Regions from separate parts of the Streptomyces sp. NPDC104814 genome, predicted to be linked through region 3. Evidence: riboswitches for the same ligand, from Rfam matches in the RefSeq annotation. Region 3 holds a riboswitch; each other region holds the start of a gene.

The links. A riboswitch is a leader RNA that binds a small molecule or an ion and turns the genes downstream of it on or off. The one in region 3 is predicted to bind cyclic di-AMP.
Region 1: another riboswitch for cyclic di-AMP. It lies ahead of ACZ64A_RS32310 (M23 family metallopeptidase); the one in region 3 lies ahead of ACZ64A_RS22420 (transglycosylase family protein).
Region 2: another riboswitch for cyclic di-AMP. It lies ahead of ACZ64A_RS17755 (C40 family peptidase); the one in region 3 lies ahead of ACZ64A_RS22420 (transglycosylase family protein).

The regions. Positions count from the first base shown of each region.
Region 1 covers NZ_JBVJOL010000012.1:236,186-240,388, forward strand. The annotation lists gene ACZ64A_RS32305 (PP2C family protein-serine/threonine phosphatase) at 113-1,234, shown strand; cyclic di-AMP (ydaO/yuaA leader) riboswitch at 1,476-1,632, shown strand; gene ACZ64A_RS32310 (M23 family metallopeptidase) at 1,644-2,675, shown strand; gene ACZ64A_RS32315 (aldo/keto reductase) at 2,884-3,828, shown strand; gene ACZ64A_RS32320 (PrsW family intramembrane metalloprotease) at 3,851-4,203, opposite strand, start outside.
Region 2 covers NZ_JBVJOL010000004.1:405,725-409,927, forward strand. The annotation lists gene ACZ64A_RS17735 (urease subunit alpha) at 1-593, opposite strand, end outside; gene ACZ64A_RS17740 (urease subunit beta) at 586-897, opposite strand; gene ACZ64A_RS17745 (urease subunit gamma) at 911-1,213, opposite strand; gene ACZ64A_RS17750 (hypothetical protein) at 1,472-1,621, shown strand; cyclic di-AMP (ydaO/yuaA leader) riboswitch at 2,208-2,341, shown strand; gene ACZ64A_RS17755 (C40 family peptidase) at 2,345-2,818, shown strand; gene ACZ64A_RS17760 (ATP-binding protein) at 3,149-3,622, opposite strand; gene ACZ64A_RS17765 (helix-turn-helix domain-containing protein) at 3,835-4,203, shown strand, end outside.
Region 3 covers NZ_JBVJOL010000006.1:390,281-394,483, reverse strand. The annotation lists gene eno (phosphopyruvate hydratase) at 130-1,425, opposite strand; gene ACZ64A_RS22420 (transglycosylase family protein) at 1,720-2,439, opposite strand; cyclic di-AMP (ydaO/yuaA leader) riboswitch at 2,443-2,611, opposite strand; gene ACZ64A_RS22415 (transglycosylase family protein) at 2,795-3,898, opposite strand; gene ACZ64A_RS22410 (cytochrome P450 family protein) at 4,026-4,203, opposite strand, start outside.

The sequences.
Region 1 (4,203 bases), on a different contig from region 3:
GATCGGCTCCACGGCCCGCGGGTGCGCCCCGGACCCGGGTGCCGACGGACCGGCCCCAGCCTCCGCCCTCGGCCCCGGCTCGCGGGCCGCCGTTCGGCTGCCCGGTGACCCCGTGCCGGACCCCGGGCCCGGGGACGGTGGGGAGGCGTGGCCCGAGGAGGGCCGCAGGATCTTCCTCGCGCGGGCCTTCGTACGAATCCTGCCGGTGCTGCTCATCGCGGCCGGCGCGGTCTACGACTACTGCACCCCCTCCGACTTCACCGCGGTGCCCTTCTTCACCGCCGCACCCCTGGTCGCCGCCCCGCTCTACAGCCGCCGGGGCACCGTGCTCACCGGGCTCGCCGCCGTCGCCGTCGTGCTCGGGCTGCATCTGACGCTCGGCATCGTCTGGCACACGGACGCCGTCACCGAGCTGGTGACGGTCGCCACGGTCGCCGTCCTGGCCGTCCTGATCAACGCCCTCGCGCGCCGCAGCAGCGAGCAGCTTGCCTCCGCGCGCGAGGTCGCCGAGGCCGCCCAGCGCGCCGTACTGCCCGAACCCGCCGAACGGATCGGTGGGTTCCAGATCGCCGCCTGCTACGAGGCCGCCCGTGCCGACGCCTTCATCGGCGGCGATCTGTACGCCGTGCAGGACAGCCCGTACGGCGTCCGGCTGATCGTCGGGGACGTGCGCGGCAAGGGCATGGGCGCGGTGGCCGCCGTGGCCGTGGTCATCGGGGCGTTCCGGGAGGCCGCCGAGCAGGAGGCCACGTTGGAGGCGGTAGCCCAGCGGCTGGAGCGGGCGCTGGTCCGCGAGGGCGCCCGGCGCGACGGGCTGGACGCGTTCGAGGGGTTCACCACCGCCGTCCTCGCCGAACTCCCGCACGCCGACGGTGTCGTCCGCGTCCTCAACCGCGGTCATCCGCCGCCGGTGCTGCTGTACGCCGACGGCACCCTGCGCGCGCTCGCGCCCGCGGACCCCGCGCTGCCGCTCGGCCTGGGCGAGCTGGGCCCGTGGCCGGACCGGGCCGAGGAGGTGCTCTTCCCCGGCGGCGCCACCCTGCTGCTGTACACCGACGGCCTCTCCGAGAGCCGCGACCGGCACGGCCGTTTCTACGAGGTCGAGGCACGGCTCGCCGGACGGGTCGTCACCGCGCCCGGCGCCTTGCTCGCCGCGGTCGCGAAGGATGTGCGCCGGCACTCCGGGGGCGGCATGGCGGACGACATGGCGCTGCTCGCCGTCCGCCGGCCATGAGGGTCACGATGGGTGAGCGGACGACCGCCCTCTGCATAACAATTGACTTACCATCACCAAAACAAGGTTTTGGACGTGACGTCTGAGGGGCGGTCAAGTCACCCCTTTTGCCCCGCTCGTGACCTGAAAGTCCAGGCCAAGAATGTTAATGATCAAGACGAACGGCTTGGAATCCGGCCGCCGGGTCTATTAACGTTCGATAACGCAGCGCGGTCGTCCCAGCCGTCACAAGAGACGGCTCCGTGCTCACGCGCCGAATCCCGTAGGGAACCGGGGAACCACCACCTTGGGGTGAATCTCGCGTCAGCCGCCGTCGGTCGACGGCCGGTATACGCGCGTAGGAGACCTTCCTGCTCCGAACCCGTCAGCTAACCCGGTAGGCGAGACGGAAGGAAAGGAGTACGCCCGCGTGGCGTCCAACCGGCCTGCCCCGACAGCCCCGTTCGTGCCGAGTCAGCAGGGCCCCGAGACCTTGGTCTACGGCGGTCACCGCACCGACGAGGGTCCTTGGGAGGAGTGGAACCCCACTGAGGAGTCCGTCCGTCCCGTCCGCGGCCGGCACCGCGTCGCCAAGCAGCGCGGCGGACTCGCCCGCAGCTCCACCGTCCTCGGCGTCGGTGTCATCGCCGCCGTCGGCGCGGGCGGCATGGCCAGCGCGCAGACCGGCAAGCCGCCGGTCTCCATCTCCATGCCCGACCTGCCCTCGGTCGGCTCGCTGATCTCCGACCACGAGGACGACAAGCCCCAGGGCTCCGCCACCCCGCTCAGCGACATCGTCAGCTCCGCCGACACCGCGCAGGGCACCTCCGACGCCGGTGAGGCGCTGCGCAACCGGATCATGGCCCAGGCCGAGTCGCAGCAGGTCCAGGTCGACGTCAAGGCGCAGGCCGCCGCCCAGGCCGCCGTCGCCAAGCAGGCCGCCGAGGCCGCCGCCAAGGCCGAGAAGGAGGCCGCGGCCAAGGCCGCCGCCGCTAAGGAGAAGGCGGAGGCCGAGGCGAAGGAGAAGGCCGAGGCCGAGCGCCTGGCCGCGCTCGCCAAGCAGTACGCGCTGCCGACCTCCTCGTACACGCTCACCTCCCGCTTCGGGCAGGCCGGTTCCATGTGGTCCTCCGGCTACCACACCGGCCTCGACTTCGCCGCTCCCACCGGCACGCTGATCAAGGCCGTCCACAGCGGCACGATCACCGAGGCGGGCTGGGCCGGCTCCTACGGCTACCGCACGATCCTGACCCTCGACGACGGCACCGAGCTGTGGTTCTGCCACCAGTCCTCGATCAGCGTCAGCGTCGGGCAGAAGGTCGCCACCGGTGACGTCATCGGCCGCGTGGGCGCCACCGGCAACGTCACCGGCCCGCACCTGCACCTGGAGGTGCACCCCGGCGGGCAGGCCTCCGGCATCGACCCGATGGCGTGGCTGCAGGACAAGGGCCTCAACCCCTGACACCGGGTCTGAACCCTGACACCGGGCCTCACCCCCGACCCCCATCCTGACCCCTGACACCGGGTCTGAACCCCTGACACCGGTACGACTCCCCGATCCCCGGCGGTCCTGACGGCACCCCCCCGACGTCAGGACTGCCGGCCGGTGTCCCCATGCTGTCGGCTGCCGTGCGGAATGGGTCGCTCCACCGCTGTCGTTGACACAGAGCATGACTGCTCTTCGCAAGCTCGGTACCTCCGACCTCGAGGTCTTCCCGCTCGCCCTCGGCGGCAACGTCTTCGGCTGGACCGCCGACGAGACGACCTCCTTCGCCGTCCTCGACGCCTACACCGCCGCCGGCGGCAACTTCGTCGACACCGCCGACTCCTACTCCGCCTGGGTCACGGGCAACCAGGGCGGGGAGTCCGAGACGATCATCGGCCGGTGGATGAAGGCCCGCGGCAACCGCGACGACGTCGTCATCGCCACCAAGGTCAGCCAGCACCCCGAGTACCAGGGGCTGCACGCCGAGAACATCAAGGCCGCCGCCGACGCCTCCCTGCGCCGTCTGGGCACCGACCGCATCGACGTCTACTACACCCACTACGACAAGCCCGAGGTGCCGGTCGAGGAGATCATCGGCGCCCTGGACGAGCTGGTGAAGGCCGGCAAGGTCCGGCACATCGCCGCCTCCAACATCTCCGCCGAGCGCCTGCGGGCCTCCCTGGAGTTCTCCGACCGCGAGGGCCTCGCCCGGTACGTGGCGCTCCAGCCGCACTACAACCTCGTCTCGCGCGCCACCTACGAGGGCGGCCTCCAGGACGTCGCCGCCGGCGCCGGTCTCGCCGCCGTCCCCTACTACGCGCTGGCCTCCGGCTTCCTCACCGGCAAGTACCGTCCCGGTGCGACGGTGGACAGCCCGCGGGCGGGCGGTGCCGCGCAGCACCTGCGGTCCGAGCGCGGCCGCGCGGTCCTCACCGCCCTGGACGAGATCGCCCAGGCCCATGACGCCCCCGTCGCGACGGTCGCCCTCGCCTGGCTCGCCGCACAGCCGACGGTCGCCGCCCCCATCGCCTCGGCGCGCACCACGGACCAGCTCCCGGCGCTGCTCGGCGTGGCCGACCTGACCCTGACGGAGGCGGAGGTGGCACGGCTGACGCAGGCGTCGGCCTGACCGGCGCCCCGCCGCGCGGCCGCTAGGAGCGGTAGGGGTTGTACGCCGGGTACGCCGGATGGACGCCGTACCCGGAGTGCCCCGCGTAGCCCGTCGCCGGTGGGGTGTGCCCTGTCGGTGCGGTGTGCCCCGTGGGTGCGGCGTACGGCAGGTGGGGCCGGGCCGCCCCGGGGGCCGGCCACGGGTGCGCGGGCCACGGCAGCATCACCGGCACCGGCGGCGCGGTCGCCCGGGCCGCGTACTCCAGCGCCGGGCGGGCCAGCCGGCGCAGCCGCCACACCTCGTTCAGCAGCTCGCTCTCCCGTACGACGAAGTCGGCGCCGACGCGGCCGTGGCGGCCCCGGTGCCGCAGGAACGCCAGGGACGTCGCGTACG
Region 2 (4,203 bases), on a different contig from region 3:
ACGTTGACCGGGTAGGCCTCCATCGCCTCGAACATGCGGGCGAGGTGCCAGGGTCCGGGCGTCACGGTGGTCGCCTTGGAGCCCTCGGCGGGGCCGGTGCCGCCGCCGACGAGGGTGGTGATGCCGGAGGCGAGGGCCTCGTCGGCGACCTGTGGGCAGATGAAGTGCACGTGCGCGTCGATGGCGCCGGCGGTCAGGATGCGCCCGTTGCCGGCGATGACCTCGGTCTCGGGGCCGAGCACGAGGTCGGGGTGGACACCGTCCATGGTCTCGGGGTTGCCGGCCTTGCCGATGCCGGTGATACGGCCGTCGCGGATGCCGACGTCGGCCTTGACCACGCCCCAGTGGTCGACGATGACGACGCCGGTGATGACCGTGTCGGGGGTGCCGTCCGCGCGGGTCGCCCGGGACTGGCCCATGGACTCGCGGATGACCTTGCCGCCACCGAAGACGGCCTCGTCGCCGGAGCGTCCGGGGCCGCCGGAGCGGTCCTCCTCGATCTCGATCAGCAGGTCGGTGTCGGCGAGCCGGATGCGGTCGCCGGCGGTCGGGCCGAACAGGTCGGCGTAGGCGCCGCGGGAGATCTCAGGCATCGAGGGCACCTCCGACCTGGCCGCGCAGGCCGGACACCACACGGGTGCCGGCGAGGGGGACGAGTTCGACGTCGACCGGCAGCCCCGGCTCGAAGCGTACGGCGGTGCCGGCGGCGACGTTCAGCCGCTTGCCGTGGGCGGCGGCGCGGTCGAAGTCCAGGCCCGGGTTGGCCTCGGCGAAGTGGTAGTGGGAGCCGACCTGCACGGGGCGGTCGGCGGCGTTGAGGACGGTCAGCCGGGTGACCTCGAGCCCTTCGTTGCACACGACGGGGTCCTCGGCGAAGAGGATCTCTCCGGGAATCATGGCGTACCCCCCGTCAGATGATCGGCTCGTGGACGGTGACGAGCTTGGTGCCGTCCGGGAAGGTGGCCTCGACCTGCACGTCGTGGATCATCTCGGCGACGCCGTCCATGACGTCGGCCCGGGTGAGCAGCTTGCGTCCGGTGGCCATCAGTTCGGCGACGGTGCGGCCGTCGCGCGCGCCCTCGAGGATGTGCGAGGTGATGAGGGCGACCGCCTCGGGGTGGTTGAGCTTGAGTCCGCGCGCGCGACGCTTCTCGGCCACATCGGCCGCGACATGGATGAGCAGTCTCTCTTGCTCGTGCGGGGTCAGTTGCACGTGCCACCTCACAGTCCTTGCTCCGGACCGTGCGGGGTCCGGCTGCCGCAGCCACCGCGACGGGGACAGGTGTAACACACAGACAATTTTCCCGACCGCGCTCAATTGCGGGCAGAAAAGCCCCTGGTGGCGTGGGTCGGGAGGGTAGCCCGCCGGAGTTTCAAGGACGTTAACCAGCCTTTGATCATCACATGACCGGTGGCTGACCTCCCCCATACCCGTTCGAGGACCGCCTGGTCAGGGCGTGTCCGGCCGCCGGTGCTCCGCCGCGACGCCGAGGCGCTGCCGTTCGCGCGGAGCGCCCCTTCGGACATCGAGCGCCGTCACGTCCTCGTCGCCGCCGGAGCGCCGGCGTACGGGACGGTGGACGAGATCGTCACCGCCCGCGTGCAGCCGGGCGGGAGGTGAGCCGTCCGACTGCCGGACCTTCCGCCGCTGCGTGCACTCACCCGGACCGACAGTGAGTTGATGGCCCGTTGTCTGGAGGTCGTGGGTTTGCCCGTCCGGATCAACCGGGCCGCCCCGGCGACACCTGCCGGCTGCTGCGGGCCGCGCGGACTCCGGTGACCAAGGCGGTGGCGCTGCGCGTCACCCGGCCGCCGCGCGCCGGGAGTTGAGGGAAGGGCCGAACGCGTTCAAACGGACCGAACGGCGGACCCTCCATCGGCCTATCCCGACGCCCTTTTTTCGGGGGGTCCGAGTTGCGCGACCAGGGGGACGAACGGACGGAACGACGTGTTCCGTCGCTGGTCCGGGGCTCGCCGGATCGGTGAACACCCCATCGAACACAGGGCTGTCCACCCGAACGGGTGAGTGGTGAGGAACCCCACAAATACCCGTTTCCGTTGGGATTTTCGGACAGTTGTGGGCCAAGATCCCTGACTGACGACAAGCCCCCGCCACAGCGGCGGGGCGATCCGGGCGGACGCCGAGTCCTGCCGCCGCCCGGATGACCGGTCGACAGGAGTGGATCGGCAGGAGTGGAGGACCCAAGCACGACGGGTCGCCGGAACGGTCATGCCACGACCGGGCCGAGCAGCCCTTGGGGTGAAGCCGCGTCAGCGGCCGGGCTACTTCGCCAGCCCGAATCCGACAGGTCATCCTTCACAGGCGGCTGACGAAGGGTTGCGCATGACTGCGCTCAATCGTGTCCCGTCGCTCATGGCCCGGGCCGGTACGGCTTCCGCCCTGACCATCGCCGCGGTGGGCGGCTCGATCGTGGTCCCGGGCCTCGCCTCGGAGGCCGCCGCCGCGACGCCGGCGACCAAGGCGCTGCAGATCGCCGCGTCCAAGAAGGGCGCGCCCTACCAGTGGGGCGCCACCGGGCCGCGCCGGTTCGACTGCTCGGGACTCACGCTGTACTCGTTCAAGAAGGCGGGCAAGAAGCTGCCGCGTACGGCAGCCCAGCAGTACAACAAGACGCGCCACATCCCGGCCGGCAGCCGTAAGGCCGGTGACCTGGTGTTCTTCCACTCGGGGTCGAACGTGTACCACGTCGGGATCTACGCCGGGAAGAACAAGATCTGGCACGCCCCGAAGACGGGTGACGTGGTGCGCCTGCAGAAGATCTGGACCAAGAGCGTCTGGTACGGCCGGGTGAGCTGACCAGTCGGCCCTCCTCGGCGCACGGCCCCTCAGCGGACCGTGCGCCGACCGGTACCGGCCCTCGGCGGCCCCTCCGGGGCGAGGAGGGCGGTCAACGGGCCCCTGGCCCGCCCCGGGGGCCCAGCGCCCCGTTCCGGCCGAGGAGAGCCCCGTCGGCGGGCTCCAGCGGCCGCCGCCGGGGAGCGGGACCGGGTGGCGCGAGCCGACGGCTCCACCGTACGGGTGAACGGGCCCCGCACGGGGGTGACGACCGCCCGAGGACGATCACGCTGCCCCCGCCGGCCCTGGCCGGCATGACGAATGATCAGGAGCGGGCGCCGGCCGAGCCGTTCAGCAGGGCTGCGCTTTCGGTTCCGGCTGTTGCGTCGAGGGGACCGGCTCGGGCGGGAGCGCCCAGGGCAGTTCGATGGCGACCGTCTTGCCTCCCTCGCGGGTGGGGCGGACGCGGAGCCTGCCGCCGCACTCGGCGGCCAGCCAGCGGATGATGACCATGCCGCGACCGTTGTCCTGCTGGACGGCCGCGGGCAGCCGCTTGGGAAAGCGCGGGTGGCTGTCCGTGACGCCGATGCGCAGCAGCTCGTCGCGGTCCAGGGAGACGTCCACCCGGAACGTCGGGGACTGCCCGAACGTGTGCTGCACGGAGTTGGTGGCCAGTTCGGAGACGATCAACCGGATGCTGTCCGCCAGCTCCGCGTCCGACGGCAGACCCCATTCCGTCAGGGTGCCGGCCACGAAGCCGCGGGCCGCGGACACCGAGGCTGGATCGCTCGGCAGAGTGACGGATGCTTCCAGGTGGTCTGCCATGGCGACGTCGTCCCTTTCCCACGGGACCGCAGTCCGGCACGGAGCCGGTGGTTCGAGTACGGTCCCGGACTGGTGCTTCGCCGCCAGACTGCCATCACCACGCCGGTCACGGAGGCGATCCACCAAGATATGCATATATCTGTCGCTCGAAGCGGTGAACTCTGCCACGGCAGACCGTATCCGCGCGGCTCGGACGGAGTAAGGAGGGGCGCATGCAGCACGGTCCCGCGGTGCGCCGCCGGAAGCTGGGCGCCGAATTGCGCGCACTGCGCGCCCGGGCGGGACTCACCAGCGGGGAGGCCGCCCGGCTGGTGGGCTGGCATCAGTCGAAAGTCAGCCGGATCGAGACCGGCTCGAGTGGCGCGAAACCGTCCGATGTGCGGTTACTGCTGAACGCGTACGGCGTCGAGGACGACGAACTGCGTGACCTGCTGCTGGTGTTGGCCGGCTCCCAGGTCGGCGGCAGGGAGCACTGGTGGCACGCCTACCGCGGGGTGCTGCCGCCCACGTACCGCGACTTCATCAGCCTGGAGTCGCAGGCGAGCGCGATGCGCACGCTGGAGACCTCGGTCGTGCCGGGG
Region 3 (4,203 bases):
ACGGGGACGTACGTACGACTGGCTAAGCCTTACGCCAGGTTGGCCCAGCCTTGGGCCAGGACACGGGCTCGACCGGTGGCCGGGCCCGTGGACCCGGCCCTTGGCTCAGCGCTTGGCTCGGCGCTCGGCTCAGCCCTTGGAGACCGTGCCGCGGAAGCGGGGGAACGCGCTGCGGCCGGCGTACACCGCGGCGTCGTCGAGGATCTCCTCGATGCGCAGCAGCTGGTTGTACTTGGCGACGCGCTCGGAGCGGGCCGGGGCGCCGGTCTTGATCTGGCCGCAGTTGGTGGCGACGGCGAGGTCGGCGATGGTGACGTCCTCGGTCTCGCCGGAGCGGTGGGACATCATGCACTTGAAGCCGTTGCGCTGGGCCAGCTCGACGGCGTCCAGCGTCTCGGTCAGCGAGCCGATCTGGTTGACCTTCACCAGCAGGGCGTTGGCGGCGCCCTCCTCGATACCGCGGGCCAGGCGCTCGGGGTTGGTGACGAACAGGTCGTCACCGACGAGCTGGACCTTGTCGCCGAGCTTGTCGGTGATGGTCTTCCAGCCGGCCCAGTCGTCCTCGAACAGCGGGTCCTCGATGGAGACCAGCGGGTAGGCGTCGACCAGCTCGGCGTAGTACTCGGTCATCTCGGCGGCCGAGCGGTTCTTGCCCTCGAAGACGTAGGAGCCGTCCTTGTAGAACTCGGACGCGGCCACGTCGAGGGCGAGCGCGATCTGCTCGCCGGGGGTGTAGCCGGCCTCCTTGATCGCCTCGAGGATGAGGTCGAGGGCCTCGCGGTTGGAGCCGAGGTTCGGGGCGAAGCCGCCCTCGTCGCCGAGGCCGGTGGCCAGGCCCTTGGACTTCAGGACCTTCTTCAGGGTGTGATAGACCTCGGCGCCCCAGCGCAGCGCCTCGGAGAAGGACTCCGCGCCGATCGGCGCGATCATGAACTCCTGGATGTCCACGTTGGAGTCGGCGTGCGAGCCGCCGTTCAGGATGTTCATCATCGGCACCGGCAGCAGGTGCGCGTTCGGGCCGCCCAGGTAGCGGAACAGCGGCAGGTCGCTGGCCTCGGAGGCGGCGTGGGCGACGGCGAGCGAGACGCCGAGGATGGCGTTGGCGCCGAGGGAGCCCTTGTTGTCGGTGGCGTCCAGGTCGAACATGGCCTGGTCGATCAGGCGCTGCTCGGTGGCGTCGTAGCCGACCAGCTCCGGGCCGATCTGCTCGATGACGGCCAGCACGGCCTTCTCGACACCCTTGCCCTGGTAACGGCTGGAGTCGCCGTCACGCAGCTCGATGGCCTCGAAGGCGCCCGTCGAGGCGCCGGACGGGACGGCGGCACGCCCGGTGCTGCCGTCGTCGAGGCCGACCTCGACCTCGACCGTGGGGTTGCCTCGGGAGTCCAGGATTTCCCGGGCTACGACGACGTCGATGGACGGCACGAGCATCTCCTTCGTGGATGTGACGCTGAAAGTGCGGGGCTGGTGAGCCTTGCGACTAGAGCCTAACCGCCCCGGGGCCATCGGCCAGCCGACCGCCCGGCCCGTGGACAGACAGACCGTACCCATTGTTCACCGTCGGAACAAAGGGGGGTGGCGTTCCGGCTGAACACCTGGCGAACCACCGGCACGGAAACCGGCACAGAAAAACCCCGCCCCGGTGCGTACGGGGGGAGACGCACCGGGGCGGGGAGCCCGTGGGGACGGGGAGCGGCCCTTGGCCGGCCGGCCGGCTGCTTACTTCAGGTGCAGCTGCTGGCCCGGGAAGATCAGGTCGGCGTCGTCGACGATGTCCTTGTTCAGGTCGAACAGCTTCTTCCAGCCGCCGGCGACGTGGTGCTTCCCGGCGATGGAGCTGAGGGTGTCGCCGGTGACGACCTTGTACTCGCCGTCACCCTTCTTGACCTTCTTGCCGGTCGGGGTGGTGACGGTCTTGGTGCTCTGCTTCTTCGGCGTCTGCGCCGGGCGCTCGCTGGAGCGGGAGGCGCTCTGCTGCTCGGTGGAGCGCGTCGTGGTGGTGCCCTGCGAGGAGCTGGAAGAGCTGGAAGAGCTGGAGGAGCTCGACGAGCCGCCGCCGTTGTTCGGGGTGTTCGACAGGCCCGTGCCGCAGACCGGCCAGGCGCCCTTGCCCTGGGAGGCGAGGACCTTCTCGGCGACGGCGATCTGCTGGGACTTGCTGGCCTGGTTGGCCTGCGGGGCGTAGGCGGTGCCGCCGTACGCGGCCCAGGTGGAGGCGGAGAACTGCAGGCCACCGTAGTAACCGTTGCCGGTGTTGATGGACCAGTTGCCACCGGACTCGCACTGGGCGACCGCGTCCCACTCGGAGGTGGTGGCGGCGGAGGCGTTGCCGGCCGCCATCAGCGGGGCGGCGACGGCCGCACCGGTGACACCGGCGAGCGCGATGACGCGGGTGGTCTTGGACGGACGACGGTGCTTGCCCTTGCCGGAAAACAGCATGGTGGATCCCCTCACCGACGCCTGCGAGGTGAGCTGTCGGGTTCGGGCCGGTTGAGTTGCCCGGCCACCCCTCCCCTGGGAGGCGTGGCTTCACCCCTAGCCGCTCCGGCTCAACTGCCCGGCGCGGCACTTACCTTGGGTCCCCCGCTCCTGCCTGCGGCGCGTAGAGCGACGACTGTTCCCGTGCGGCCGCTGGCAGGATTCGGCGTTGCGGCCGGCCGGGGCTCGCGGTGGCGAGCGGTCATGACCGTAGACAGGCGATCGGGCGAATTTCAAAGACGATCACGGCTTCTGAGACTCATCCCACACTTTCACCAAAGCGGACATCAGTCCCAAAACGGGGCGTCAACTCCCGCTACTTTTCGCCCGTTTCGCCACCGACAAGCAGTGTCTGACCGGGCACGATGTGGCCCGGGTCGGCGCCGATGGCGTCCCGGTTCTCCGCGTACAGCGCGCGCCACCCGCCCTCGACGTGAAGGGAGTCGGCGATGGACGTCAGGCTGTCCCCGCCGAGCACCGTGTAGCGCGAGGCGTGCCGGCCCGGGGCGGACGCGGCGCTCGCCGCGGCCGCGCTCTCCTCGGCGCCGGCGCCGCGGTGGCGGCCGCCGCCGTCGAGCGCGCCGGTGTCGACGAGCTCCGAATCCCCGACGATCCGGCGCAGGTTGTCCGGATCGTCGCTGTTTGCGTCATCCGCGGAGGCGCTGCCGGACGGCTGCGCGGTGCCGGGACCGGATGTTCCGGGCGTACCGGACGCAGCCGCGCCGCCCGTGGAGGGCGTGGCGGACGACGGACCGTCAGAGGGTCGCGCAGGAGTGCCCGCGGGGGGCGTTCCGGCCGGCGCGCCGGAGGGCGTACCGGAGGAGTCGGGCAAGCCGGGCGAGTCCACCGAACCGGAGGTTCCGGATGTTCCGGAGGTACCGGTGGATCCGGTGGATCCGGAGGTACCGGCCGAACCGGAGGTGCCGGGCGCACCGGTGGAACCGGTCGAGCCGGAGGAGCCCGTACCGGAGCCGGCGCCGGTGGACGCCGAGCCGCTGCCCGCGGTGTCGCCCGCCACGCCCGTGTCGACGTCCGGTGCGGACGTGTCGGCGGACAGGCCCGAGGTCAGCCCGCACACCGTCCAGTGGCCGACGCCCTGGTCGGCGAGGACCTTCTCGGCGACCGCTATCTGCTGCGAACGGCTGGCGAGGTCGGGCCGGGCCGCGTACTCCAGGCCGCCGTGCCCCTCCCAGTCCTCCTGTGACAGGTGCAGGCCGCCGTAGAGCCCGATCCCGGGGTTGTCGCTCCAGCGGCCCCCGCTCTCGCACTCGGCCACCTTGTCCCACGTCGCGCCGTCGGCCGCGTGGGCGCTCGCGGCGCCGAGCAGCGGGAGGGCGATGGCGGAGCCGGTCACTCCGGCCGTGACGAGGAGGGCCGGAGCCTGACGGGGGCGACGGTGTCGACCGTTCCCGGAGAGCATGCGGTGACCTTTCGCGAGACAGCACTGACCGGCGCGGCGCCTTGAGGCACCGGCGTCGCGCTGACGAGTGAACGTATCGGCAGACGATCGCCAGTCACAAGTTCATGCCGCGCAGATCACGTGAAGATCACATAGTTGAAGATGTGTCAGTTTTCTGTGCGGGAGCGGGCGTGAACGTCACGGGCAACTGGCGCAGCCCCCGCATGATGAGGCCCCCGCGCCAGCGCAGATCGGCCGGTTCGGCCCCCAGTCGGAGGTCGGGCAGCCGGGTGAGCAGGGTGGCGAGGGCGGCCTGGCCCTCCAGA